Regions from separate parts of the Carnobacterium alterfunditum DSM 5972 genome, predicted to be linked through region 4. Evidence: predicted binding sites of a transcription regulator. Region 4 holds the regulator's gene; each other region holds the start of a gene.
The links. The regulator NrdR, encoded in region 4, represses ribonucleotide reductase genes. The targets are predictions, from matches to a motif close to ACACNATATATNGTGT.
Positions count from the first base shown of each region.

Region 1 (3,197 bases), 560 kb from region 4:
GAAAAAAAACTTGGACTCTTTAAAGAAAAGTATTCGTTAGGTTGTGATAAGTACTATCGGTTAGATCCGGCAGTTTATTAGCTATCTTTTATCAAATAAAGTAAGATAAAGATAAAACATAAGTCATTGGGAATGGAAGAGAAGTGACGATATGGAGGTAGCTAAATGTTTGAAAAAATAAAAAATCCAATTCTTTTTCAAGGAAATTTAAATAAAAAAAATTACTTTGAAGGTTGGTATTTTAAGCAAGTATCATTCGATGAAAAGACCAGTATCAGTTTTATTCCAGGGGTAAATTTATTCAGCGGAGATGAGCATAGTTTTGTCCAATATATCTACATGAATTTAAATGAACGAAATGAAAAAACGACAAAGACGGGTTACATTCGTTACCGGTTAGACGAATTTAGTTATCAAAATGAACCATTTCTAGTTCAAATTGGGCAAAATATTTTTACGGAATCATTTATCTCCGTGCGACTTAAAGATGAGCAGTTTATGATCCAAGGGAAATTAGGCTTGGGAACTTTCCAAAGCATAAAAAAAACCCTTTTAGCTCCTTCGATCATGGGAGGATTTGCATATGTTCCAAAGATGGAGTGTTACCATGGTGTGATCAGCATGAACCATCGTTTACAAGGGAGCTTAACAATCAACAATAAAGACATTGAATTTACAAATGGTAAAGGGTATATCGAAAAAGATTGGGGCACTTCTTTTCCGAAAGAGTATATTTGGATCCATTCAAATCATTTCAAGGATCCCAGTACTAGTCTGTTTTTATCAGTTGCACATATCCCATTTCACGTAAAAACCTTTAAAGGGTTTATTTGTAATCTAATAGTGAATGACAAAGAGTATCGCTTTGCAACCTATAACAATAGTAAAGTAAGCATATTGGATCAAACAAAAGATTCAGTAACAATTGTTTTTACAAATAAAGAAGCAGAACTAACGGTTAAAGGACTGATTACATGTTCTGGTGAACTTATCGCTCCTGAAAATGGAAGTATGAATAAGGCTATCAAAGAAGGTTTATCAGGAGAAGTCACTATTTTATTGAAAGATAAGAAGCAGAATAAGGTGTACCAAGATACAGGTAATTTAATAGGTATCGAAATAGTTTAAGCCTAGTTTAAAGAGGTGAAAAAATGGAGAATAATGAACAGGAAATAATTTATGGCTCTTTTAAATATGACTTAGGCAGACTTTATATCGCAGCAACCGATAAAGGACTTTGTTTTGTGAGTTCGCTAAATGAGCCGCTGAGTGAACTTGAAGTGTGGATGACAAAGGCATACCCAAAAGCAGTTTTGGTGGAGGATATGGCTAAATTACAGCATTACCATCAACAAATTCTAGAGTATTTTAATGGGACTAGAATTACGTTTACTTTTCCATTAGATATTAATGGGACTTTATTTCAACAAAAGGTTTGGCATGTTTTGAATGATATTCCGTATGGGGAAACAAGATATTATGGTGAAATTGCAGCAGAAATTGGACAGCCCAACTCTTTTCGGGCTGTTGGTACAGCAATCGGAAGAAATCCCGTATTGATCGTAGTTCCTTGCCATCGTGTTATCCATAAGAATGGTAAGTTAGCGGGTTATCGAGGAAAGTTAGAGATGAAAGAAAAACTGTTAAATTTAGAAAAATATACAAGAGCAACAGGTCTTGCGAATAATTAAGTAAGCTTCTAAATGTAGATAGGCCATACATGCTGGTGTATGGTCTATTTATATGTCTAATAAGGACTTGAAAAAGACTTGCTAAAATGAAGGTCATGCCTTATTATACTATATATAGATTCCAAACAGTTTTGTTAACTACATATGGTGTTTGAAAGAAATGAATAGGATGGTGATCAAGAATGTTAAAAACCAATAATGATTTTTGTGAAAAACTGAACAATGATAAGTTGAAAGTGTTAAAAAGGGATGGCAGAGAAGTTGACTTTAAAGAAGAAAAAATCTTCGAGGCTTTATTGAAAGCTCAGCGTTCATTGACAAACCAAACAGACGAAAAAAACATTCAGGAGTTAAAAGACATCGTTGAAGAAGTCAAAGAAGAAATAGCGAGCCGATTTGTCGACAATATTAAAATTTATGAGATTCAAAGTATCGTCGAACACACTGTGATAGACGCACATAAACATGAATTGGCTGAAGCTTACTTGGTTTATAGGACCCGTCGTGATCTGGAAAGAAGTCAGTCAACAGATATCAATCATGGTATCCATCATCTGCTGCTCAAAGAACAGACAGTTGTAAACGAAAATGCGAATAAAGACAGTAATATTTTTAATACACAAAGAGATCTGACTGCGGGGATAGTTGCTAAATCGATTGGTCTTAAACTGTTGCCGAAACATGTAGCTAATGCTCATCAAAAAGGAGATATTCATTACCATGATTTAGATTATCAACCGTATTCACCAATGACAAATTGTTGCCTGATCGATTTCAAAAGTATGTTTAGTGAGGGATTTAAGATAGGAAATGCTGAAGTAGAAAGCCCACGTTCGATCCAAACGGCAGCTGCTCAAATGGCTCAAATTATTGCCAATGTTGCTTCCAGCCAGTATGGCGGATGTAGCGCCGATCGAATCGATGAAGTATTGGCTCCTTATAGTCGATTAAATTATCAGAAACATTTAAAAACAGCGAAAGAATGGATCTCAGGAGAAGAAAAGCAGCAGCAGTATGCAAAAGAAAAAACTAAAAAAGATATTTATGATGCGATGCAAAGTTTAGAATATGAAATCAATACGCTTTATTCATCACAAGGGCAAACACCGTTCACAACATTAGGATTTGGATTAGGAACAGATTGGTTTGAACGAGAGATTCAACAGTCTATTTTGCAAGTACGGATCAATGGATTGGGAAAAGAGAAGAGAACGGCTATTTTTCCAAAACTCGTCTTTTCATTGAAGCGAGGGGTCAATTTAAATCCAGAAGATAAAAATTACGATTTGAAAAAATTAGCACTCACTTGTTCGACGAAAAGAATGTATCCTGATGTCTTGATGTACGATAAGCTCGTCGCATTAACCGGCAGCTTTAAAGCTCCAATGGGGTGTCGCTCTTTCTTGCAAGGTTGGAAAGATGAAGCTGGAAATGAAGTGAACGCTGGAAGAATGAATTTAGGTGTCGTTACTATGAATTTGCCGCGCATAGCTTTAGAGTCTAAAG
Region 1 covers NZ_JQLG01000004.1:1,281,011-1,284,207, forward strand. Annotated here, with positions in the region: gene BR50_RS06505 (metal ABC transporter substrate-binding protein) at 1-40, shown strand, start outside; gene BR50_RS06510 (tocopherol cyclase family protein) at 166-1,128, shown strand; gene BR50_RS06515 (methylated-DNA--[protein]-cysteine S-methyltransferase) at 1,152-1,691, shown strand; gene nrdD (anaerobic ribonucleoside-triphosphate reductase) at 1,874-3,197, shown strand, end outside.
Region 1: a site for NrdR is predicted at 1,797-1,812, ahead of nrdD (anaerobic ribonucleoside-triphosphate reductase). Genes of this name have one in related genera too.

Region 2 (3,197 bases), 570 kb from region 4:
CGTATGGTACTTGTCATTTCCGTTCTTAATTGATGGAACTGCATCAATGCTTGATTGATCAGTAACCATTGTTAATGCTCGAACCATTGTATCGATCGATTGCCCAAAATCAGGTGATTTCATTAAATTCACAATATTTGTTGAGCCGAGGTTGCAACTGATATCGGTCCCTAAATGTTCATAGGTTTGATCGTTATTGATCAGTGAAGGTTCTTGGATCTGTAAAATCTCGCTGCATAAATTGCTCATCGTGATCGTACCGTAGACTGGATTTTCACGATTAGCAGTATCAACGTTAATGATATAGGGATAACCAGATTCCTGTTGCAATTTAGAAATCTCATTCTCTAACTCACGGGCGCTGATTTTCGATTTACGTATTTCTTCATTATTCACCATGTTGTCATACTCTTTAGTGATATCGATATATGCAAATGGCTCTCCATAGATGCGTTCTACATCATATGGACTAAATAAATACATTTGTTCATCATGAGCAGCTAATTCATAAAATTTATCTGGTACGACTAAACCAAGCGAAAGTGTTTTGACACGGATTTTTTCATCGGCATTTTCTTTTTTTGTTGAAAGAAATGAAACGATATCCGGATGAAAAACATTTAAATAAACTGCTCCTGCTCCATTACGTTGACCAAGCTGATTTGAATAACTGAAACTGTCTTCAAGTAATTTCATTACCGGAACGACTCCGCTAGAAGCATTTTCAATTTTCTTGATTGGATCGCCAGCAGCTCGTAAATTCGATAGATTCACTCCTACTCCACCGCCAATACGCGACAATTGTAAGGCACTATTCACGACGCGACCGATACTGTTCATATCATCTGTTGCTTGAATCAAGAAGCAAGAAACCAACTCTCCTCGTCTTTTGCGACCGGCATTCAAGAACGTTGGTGTAGCCGGCTGGTAGCGTTGATTAACAAGCTCATCCGCAATTCTGCTAGCTACTTCATTGTTACCATCTGCTAGATACAGTGCATTAAAAACGATCCGGTCTTCGTAACGTTCTAAGAACCGCTCTCCGTCATTCGTCTTCAAAGCATATTGTGTGTAAAATTTAAAGGCTGACATAAACGAACGGAATCTGAATTTCCGGCTGTAAATATCGTCAAATAATGAACGAACAAATGCTTTATCGTATTTCAGTAAAAATTCTTCTTCTAGGTACTCTTCTTTGATCAGATAATTTAATTTCTCTTCAAGTGTATAGAAAAAAACGGTATTCGGATTAACGTGTTCTAAAAAGTAAGCTCGTACTGCTTCACGGTCTTTATTTAAAGGGATCTTTCCGTCCACCGGTCTATTTAATTCATTATTTAATTTAAAATAAGTGACCTCTTTTACCTTTGAGGCTAATTTAGGTTTATCCAATATCCTTCACCGCTTTCTCTAATTGTGCAACATCTTCTTCATTACCTTGAAATTCAAAGGTATGTAATAATGGAACTTGGTAATCACGCGCTAGATCTTTTGCTGTAAAAGCGAAAAGTTGGCCAAAATTCAAATTCCCGCCACCGGCTACTCCCTTAAAATACTTTTTGTTATCAGCCGTTTCAATAAAGTCATTCAATAGATCAGTCGCTTCTTTATCATAGGTTGGTGTAACGATAATGAATGGTTCTCCTAAAGCAACATATGGATTCGTTGGCGTCAATTCCAGCGAATCCATACTTAGTTTTCTAACAAACTTTCGCGTTTGGCCAGTTAGGCTGATGTAAACAACTTTCATGCTAGTTGATCAAGAAGATCTGGACGGAATCCATTGAATGCTTCATGCCCCTCAATCGCAATAACAGGAACCGAACTGAATCCTAGTTCTTTTACTTCGTTTAACGCCTCTTCTGATTCAAAAATATCTTTAACTTCATAAGCAATACCTTTATCTTCTAGATATTTTTTTGTGAAATTGCATTGCATACAGTTTGGTTTAGAATAAACAATAATACTTTTTTTTGCCATAAGACATTCTCCTTCCAGGTCTCTTTTTAACCTGTTTTTCTCTTATTTCTCTCTTCGTATTCTACACCTATTCTCTCTAACAGGCAAACAAATAAACCACTATATATAGTGGTTTATCTCTTGACATATCTGTTTATTTCTATATGTAGTGCTCAGAAAGACTGTTTGTGAAGAATAGCGCATAAAGAAACCCTTGTATATTTGTATCTAAAAACTAGCTTCGTGTATTTTTCACATTTGAAAAAAGAAAATAAAAAAGCGAATATTTTTCAACTCTGAACTAAAAGGCTTAAGTTACGACAATAGAATATTTTTACATTTTTTTTGAATAAATTCTCAAACTATTTTTCAGCTGTTAAAACGATGATTCATTTTTCGTCATTTACAATAAAAAAACTTTTTTGTGAGAATTTTCCATAAAAAAAATTAGAAAAGCTGGATAACCAGCTTTTCTAATTTTTAAATTGATGCCTCAGGGGAGATTCGAACTCTCGACCGTCCGCTTAGAAGGCGGATGCTCTATCCAGCTGAGCTACTGAGACATGTTCTAGCAACAAAATTAATTATAGATAATAATGAATAAAAAGTCAACACTTTTTAGGAAGAAATTCATTTTTCAACAAATAATATTATTTTTATCAGTTGTGTTAAAAAAAAAGCTCGGTTTACAATGAGCATTAGAATAGCTAAGGAGGATTTGTCATGGGATTAATTAGTGGTCTTTTAGGGAATGCTGGAAACATTAGTGAAGTTGATGCTCGAAAAAAATTAGCGGGTGTCATTTTAGAGACTGAAACAATTGATTTGGCCTTTAAGTTAGTCCGCGATTTAATCATTTTTACTGATAAGCGGATAATTGTTATCAACAAACAAGGAGTTACTGGTAAGAAAACAACTTATCACTCTTTGCCGTATAAATCAGTTAGTCGCTTTTTAGTGGAAACAACTGGACATTTTGATTTAGATGCTGAATTAAAAATTTTTATTTCTAGCGCTAACGAACCAGCTATTACATTACAGTTCACGAATGATAAGCACATTTTTGCTATACAGCAAGCATTAGCATTAGCCGTACTTTAAAAAGCTAAAAAGGAATCCAACGATTTGTTTTATCGTTGGATTCCTTTTTTGTTAATACATTTTCAAGTACTGTTCTCTTTCCCATTCAGTAACTTGTTCACGGAAAGCAGACCATTCGATTTTCTTAGCATTGACAA
Region 2 covers NZ_JQLG01000004.1:2,410,779-2,413,975, forward strand. Annotated here, with positions in the region: gene nrdE (class 1b ribonucleoside-diphosphate reductase subunit alpha) at 1-1,392, opposite strand, end outside; gene nrdI (class Ib ribonucleoside-diphosphate reductase assembly flavoprotein NrdI) at 1,385-1,750, opposite strand; gene nrdH (glutaredoxin-like protein NrdH) at 1,747-1,980, opposite strand; tRNA gene BR50_RS11755 (tRNA-Arg) at 2,449-2,522, opposite strand; gene BR50_RS11760 (PH domain-containing protein) at 2,683-3,060, shown strand; gene glnA (type I glutamate--ammonia ligase) at 3,112-3,197, opposite strand, start outside.
Region 2: a site for NrdR is predicted at 2,077-2,092, ahead of nrdH (glutaredoxin-like protein NrdH). Genes of this name have one in related genera too.

Region 3 (3,197 bases), 520 kb from region 4:
ATCAAAATCAACTGTTCCGGATTCTTTATTAGCCATCTCAGCTAAATTAACAGCTGCTAGGTTACACACAGAATATGGAGCGAGTGGCTGTTCGCCACAAGGATTGGTGGCAACAACTTTTTGTCCATAGGCAGAAGCATTTGTCATCTCATTCGCATTATCAATAAAGAAAATACCTGGTTCAGCAGAGTAAGTGGCACAAATAGTAATGATTTTCCATAATTCACGAGCCTTTATTGTACGGTGAGTATGGACTGCATGACCCATAGCTTCCCATTCACGAACATCTCCAACTTCTGGCCAATGAGCATTATATTCCTTCATATCTTCTGGACTGTAGGTCTCTACTGCGGGGAAGCGAAGCGCATAATCGGAATCTTTTTCAACAGCTTCCATGAAATCATTCGTTAAACAAATCGAAATGTTTGCGCCAGATAAAAATTCCGGATCATGGACACTATAGGTACCGCCAGTTTTTAATTTAGCAGCTACTTCTTTCATCGTTAGTGCATCAAATCCACCATAACCTGGTACATTTTTATAATTTGAAATATTCTGATACATAGCAGTTTCGCGTTCTGTAAGAGGAGTGAATTTCAACTTTTCAGTGGCTAACTTCTTTATCTGAGCATCCGCTGTATTTTCAATTAGATACCGTAAAATACGCGGATTTTGCATTTTTGAAATAATAAATTCAATAATATCTGGATGCCAATCTGCTAACATGATCATTTGAGCTCCACGGCGACTGCCGCCTTGTTCAACTAGGTGGGTTAATTTAGCGATATCATCTAGCCAAGAGACAGCGCCTGATGATTTTCCATTCACGCCACGAGCTAGCGTATGACGAGGGCGAAGGGTAGAACCATTCGTTCCAACACCGCCACCTCGACTCATGATTTCCATAACTTGTTTCCGGTGATCCGAAATGCCTTCGCGAGAATCTGGAACAAAAGGCATAACATAGCAATTGAAATAAGTGACATCAGTTTTTGAACCTGCACCATATAAAACACGTCCTGCAGGGATAAAATTCAAGTTCTTTAATTCTTCGTAAAAGACAGTGTAAGCAGCTTTCCTTTTTTCAGGATTTGACTCTACAGCGGCTAATCCAGTCGCATTTCGTTTAGCAATTTGCTCATAAAAAATTTCGAGTGGTTTTTCAATCAAATCTAGACTGCAAGTAATGATCCCCGTTTTTTTCTCATGCTCATCTTCAATAGATCCTCGAAACTCCTCATCGATTAAAATTGAAGCTGTATGTTGAGAATGGTTGATCTCTGTAACAAATCCAGTTCCTCTAGTAGGGTATTGTGGGTCAAGTTTAACTGTTAAAACAACCAAATCTCCAATAGCAAGAGTTGATTTTGAAAGGTCTTTAAAGGAATAACGATCTAACATGACTAACCGAGAAACCCCTTTATAGGTTAAACTCATATCGCTAGTTATCGGATGGACTTGAGGGAAAGCTTGAATAGCTTCATTTAGTTTCTTAATGTTAGCTTCTTTTTTTTTAGATATATTTGCAATGATGGATACCACTCCTTAATAAATTAGATATGTAAATCAACAGATAGCATAAACTGTGATTTTAATTTTTGCTATATATAGTTACCAATAATTTATTTTACACCACATATTGTGTTTTTGCACGATTTAAAATCGCCATTTTAAAATAAAAAATAAAAAAAGAGGCAAAAACAACTCGCCCCAATCCTTTTCAGAAAACTATTTATTTTTTTAATTATTATTATTCATTTAAGAAATCTAGTGCATATCTGACATGTAGTTCGGTAGCTATGGCTAATCCACGTTCATCGATATCAAAATTATTATGGGTACTCCTGTAATAAGCAGACGCTTTACACTATTGATTTGCTAACTATATTAAAGATTGCCTAGCTACTATCAGAAATAGGTAGAATGTGCTATAGTGAGTTAGCCTAATATATATATAATAGGTAATATATCAGAGTAGGAAATAAAGCGTTAAGTGTCGCTGGGATGGGATGTTGCCCGCGAACGAAAAATTGTTTACACAATTTGCGGTTTTGTTTCTGCATTCGCTGCATAAATCTTTATGTGTGGAGCTCTTCAAAGGGGATCTTCAAAATGAATAAAAATAAATACGATGCAAGAAGCATTTCGAAAATTGGATTACTGATGGCGTTAGAAATCGTTTTGACCCAATTCATTTCAATTGAAACGCCTATTGTACGGGTTGGTTTTGGCTTTTTACCAATAGCCATTATCGCTATGCTGTATGGTCCTTGGATAGCTGGAATGGCTTCAGCAATAACAGATATAGTAGGGACTATATTATTTGGTGGGGGAGTATTTTTCCCAGGATTTACTTTATCTGCCTTTATCGGTGGAATGATTTATGGCCTGGTTCTTTATAAGAAACCTAAATCATTAAAAAGAATCATCTTAGCGATTCTTTTGGTCACCATTTTTGTAAACTTAGGGTTAAATACTTTGTGGCTAACGATGCTTTTAGATAAAGCGATAGTCGTTATTTTCCCAACCCGGCTGATACAAAATATAATTTTAGCGCCAATCAATATGGCAATGCTGTATTTTGTTGTTCAGAACAAAACGTTGCGAAAAGCAATAGGAATTGAGTAAATATTGATTAAATAAATAGCATAACATCCAATCTAAGACAGCTTAAATTTGAGCTGTCTTTTTTTTGTATGTATAATATAATAAGGAAAAAGATTCGAAAAGATGAGGATATGATTAAAAAAGAGAAGGTGCGAGATGGTAATGAAAACGTTCGGTTTAAAAAGAGATGATCAAGTTTATCGGATACGTGTTGGTGTGCATCTAGTTATTTCTGATTCAGAAAGAAAAAAAATTCTACTCGTTTCGCCTCCAAACGGCTCTTATTTGCTGCCTGGTGGAGAAATAGAAGAAAATGAAACGCATGAAGAAACGGCAAAACGAGAATCTATGGAAGAATTAGGTTTCGAGATAGAGGTAGGACAATTTATCGGTGAAGCAGAAGAATATTATTATTCTAAACACCGCAAGCAACACTATCATAATCCTGCTTATTTTTATATTTGTAAGTCATGGGAATCGGTTTGCGAACCATTAGAAGATTTCAATCAATTAGAATGGGTATCTATCTCTGAAGCATTAACTAAACTAAAAAGAGGCAGCCATAAGTGGGCGGTAAAACAATATGAAAA
Region 3 covers NZ_JQLG01000004.1:1,318,347-1,321,543, forward strand. Annotated here, with positions in the region: gene BR50_RS06685 (vitamin B12-dependent ribonucleotide reductase) at 1-1,542, opposite strand, end outside; THF riboswitch at 1,969-2,071, shown strand; gene BR50_RS06690 (folate family ECF transporter S component) at 2,113-2,628, shown strand; gene BR50_RS06695 (NUDIX domain-containing protein) at 2,764-3,197, shown strand, end outside.
Region 3: a site for NrdR is predicted at 1,630-1,645, ahead of BR50_RS06685 (vitamin B12-dependent ribonucleotide reductase). Genes of this name have one in related genera too.

Region 4 (3,197 bases):
CAGTTCATTCTCACGCATTTGTTGTTGGTTAGAATCAACTTGTATATCTTTTTCTACCACATCTTTTAAAGAAATATTTTGTTGGTTTTTATTATGATAATCATCATATGCTAGCTTCTTCATTTTTTTTTCGTCAATTTGACCTGTTTCAATATCTGAAGCATTCAGCACAAATTGTTGCAACGCTAATTCATCTAATCCGTATAATGTATGCAACACCAGTACCGCTTCTTCTATTTCTTTAGTAATAGAAGAGCGATTAATATATTGCTGATTCAATCCTGCATAAAAAAACTTCAAATCAAATGTTTTCGAATCGATTTTAGGATTTGAAGAACTTGTTTTACCGATATATGAAACAGGTTCTTTCAGCAGTTCTTTTTCTCGTTTTAATAATTCAGTATCAAATTGAAAAACATCTAAAAAAGACTTCGTGACTTCTTGAAACTTCTTTTTATCTATACTTTCAATAATAAATCGATTTCTTAATTTTTTAAACTTTCGTTCTCCTACTCTTTCTAATAATAATAAGCTCAACAAGTCATCTTTAAAAAAGACATCACTTGTTTGAGGAGCTTGCAATTCATATATTATTAGTTTGGTCGGATCTGTTTGAAGATACGTTTTAAGCAATCCAATTGCTTCCAGCTTAATTCTAGCTTGGTATAGCTCAGGAATACCGATATTGAGCAATGCTAATAGCTCAGAATGTAAGACACCTTCACTCCAGTAGGCTTCTTCTTCTATCTCAGTCCACAATGTCATATAAAGACTGTATGCTGCAGTCCCTATTAGAGGTTGATACAAAAAAGTTAGAATTTTTTGATCGATATCCGAAAGTAAAGCTTGTTGTTTTACTAAAAAACCATCTTTAGGACTTAAGTTTTTCCATGGATACCCCAAAATGACTCATACCTTTCTATCTCAATTAATTTTTCCAGCTTTTTTTCTTTCAAATTCTTGTAATTCTTTCAAAAAGACACTCATATCTTTAAACTGGCGATAAACACTAGCAAAACGGATATAAGCTACTTCATCAATATCAGCTAATTTCTCCATAATGTACTCCCCAATAATAGCAGAGGAAATTTCATTTTCACCTAATCCTCTGATTTGGTTTTCTACTTCATCTACTATTTTTTCAACTTGTTCCATTGCTACTGGACGTTTTTCACAAGAGCGTATTAGACCTCTTAAAATTTTTTCTCGATTAAATTCTTCTCTAGTGCCATTTTTTTTAATGACTAAAAGAGGTGTTTTTTCTACTCTTTCAAATGTAGTAAAACGAAACTTGCAAGCTTCGCATTCTCTTCTTCTGCGAATAGCACGACCATCATCTGCTGGACGACTATCGACAACTTTAGAATTATTATTTTGACAGCGTGGACATTGCATGTTTATCATCCCTATCTTAAGTGTCATTCGTATCTACACTAATTTCGCACGAAAATGTTTACTCTATTATACCATACAACAACCAGAGATAAAACCGCTTAAAAACGAGGTAATCCTTTGACTGTAAGGCGAAAAGAACAATCCATAAATGATTGTTCTTTTCGCCTTACTATTTATGCTCTTATCAGTCTTTATTTTTGTTTATCCAGTCTAAAACTTGTTTTTTTGTATTTTCGATCGTCCCGCTATTATCAATTATAATATCTCCAAGAATGACTTTTTTTGAAATAGGCAACTGGGAATTGATCCTTTGAGTTGCTTCTTTTTTTTCAATATTGTCTCTCTTCATTAATCGATTTAATTGGATCTCCTCTGATGTAGCTACCACCATAATTTGATCCACTTCATTTTCATAACCCATTTCAAATAAAAGGGGAATATCCAGAACAATGATTGCTGGGTCTTGCTTCAGGTAGTCATTCTTTTTAGTTACGATCCATTGATGAATATGTTGTGACAACATTTTATTCAGCAACTCTCTCTTTTCCACATCATCAAATATGATTTTAGCCAAAGCAGTACGATCTAATGTACCATCTGTCAGAATAACCTTATTTCCAAATTCTTTTTTTATTTTTTCTAAACCATCTGTTCCTGGTTTCACTACTTCTCTTGCTCCAACATCTGCATCTACTACTGGATAGCCTTGCTCTTTGAATATCTTGCTTACAGTTGATTTTCCTGTGGAAATCCCCCCTGTTAAACCTAAAATCACAGTCATCTTATCTCCCCTTTTTTCACTGATCAGCTGCCAATCGTTGACATTTAGAACAAAAATGAGTCCCTCTTTGTGCAACTTTTATTTTTTCTATTGGCGTACCACAATGAATACAGGGAATTCCTTTTTTACCATAGACCGATAAATTCACTTGAAAGGTTCCCGCTTCCCCTAACGCATTTTGGTAGCTGCGAATAGTCGTTCCGCCCGCTTCAACTGCATCACCAAGTACTTTTATGATTGCTTTGTGTAACTGAGAAACTTCATCTTTTTTCAAGCTGTTTGCAATCCTTAATGGATGTATTTTGGCTAGAAAAAGTGCTTCATCTACATAAATATTTCCTAAACCAGCTACGATCTTTTGATCCAATAAAAGCGGTTTGATTGCTCTTTTTTTAGTTTGCAAATTATTATAAAAAGTTGTTTCATCAAATGTTTCTTCAGTAGGCTCTGGTCCAAGTAATCTTATCCCTGTCATACTGATTTCTTCCCCTAAAGGTACAAGAGTCATTCGGCCAAATTTGCGTACATCTAAATAACGTAAATCTCTCCCATCAGCTAAGTGAAAAACTACGTGCGTGTGCTTTTTGAGTGGCTTTGATGAGTCTTCTACCTCATATTTACCTTCCATACGCAGGTGTGAAACCATCGCCCACTGCCTAAAATGAAAGATAATATATTTACCACGTCGATCAAAGCCAATAATTTTTTCACCTGTTAGAAGCTGCTTAAATTCACTGCTTGCGATAGAACCAGAAATAATCCGATCCCAGTATACATCAACGGATTTTATGCTTGCCCCTGACACAAGTTTTTCTAAACCTTTTCTAACCGTTTCAACTTCTGGCAATTCTGGCAAATTTCTACCTCCTCTCTACATATAGAAAAGTGTTTCTGCTGCGAACGAACACAGCTGAAACACTTCAGTTATTATTTGGCTTCATACCAACTTTTCCCACTATTGCTATCAACTTTTAACGGAACAGATAATTCTACTGCCCCTTCCATAACTTCAACTACTAAT
Region 4 covers NZ_JQLG01000004.1:1,836,163-1,839,359, reverse strand. Annotated here, with positions in the region: gene BR50_RS09120 (replication initiation and membrane attachment family protein) at 1-903, opposite strand, end outside; gene nrdR (transcriptional regulator NrdR) at 925-1,395, opposite strand; gene coaE (dephospho-CoA kinase) at 1,580-2,176, opposite strand; gene mutM (DNA-formamidopyrimidine glycosylase) at 2,193-3,032, opposite strand; gene polA (DNA polymerase I) at 3,104-3,197, opposite strand, start outside.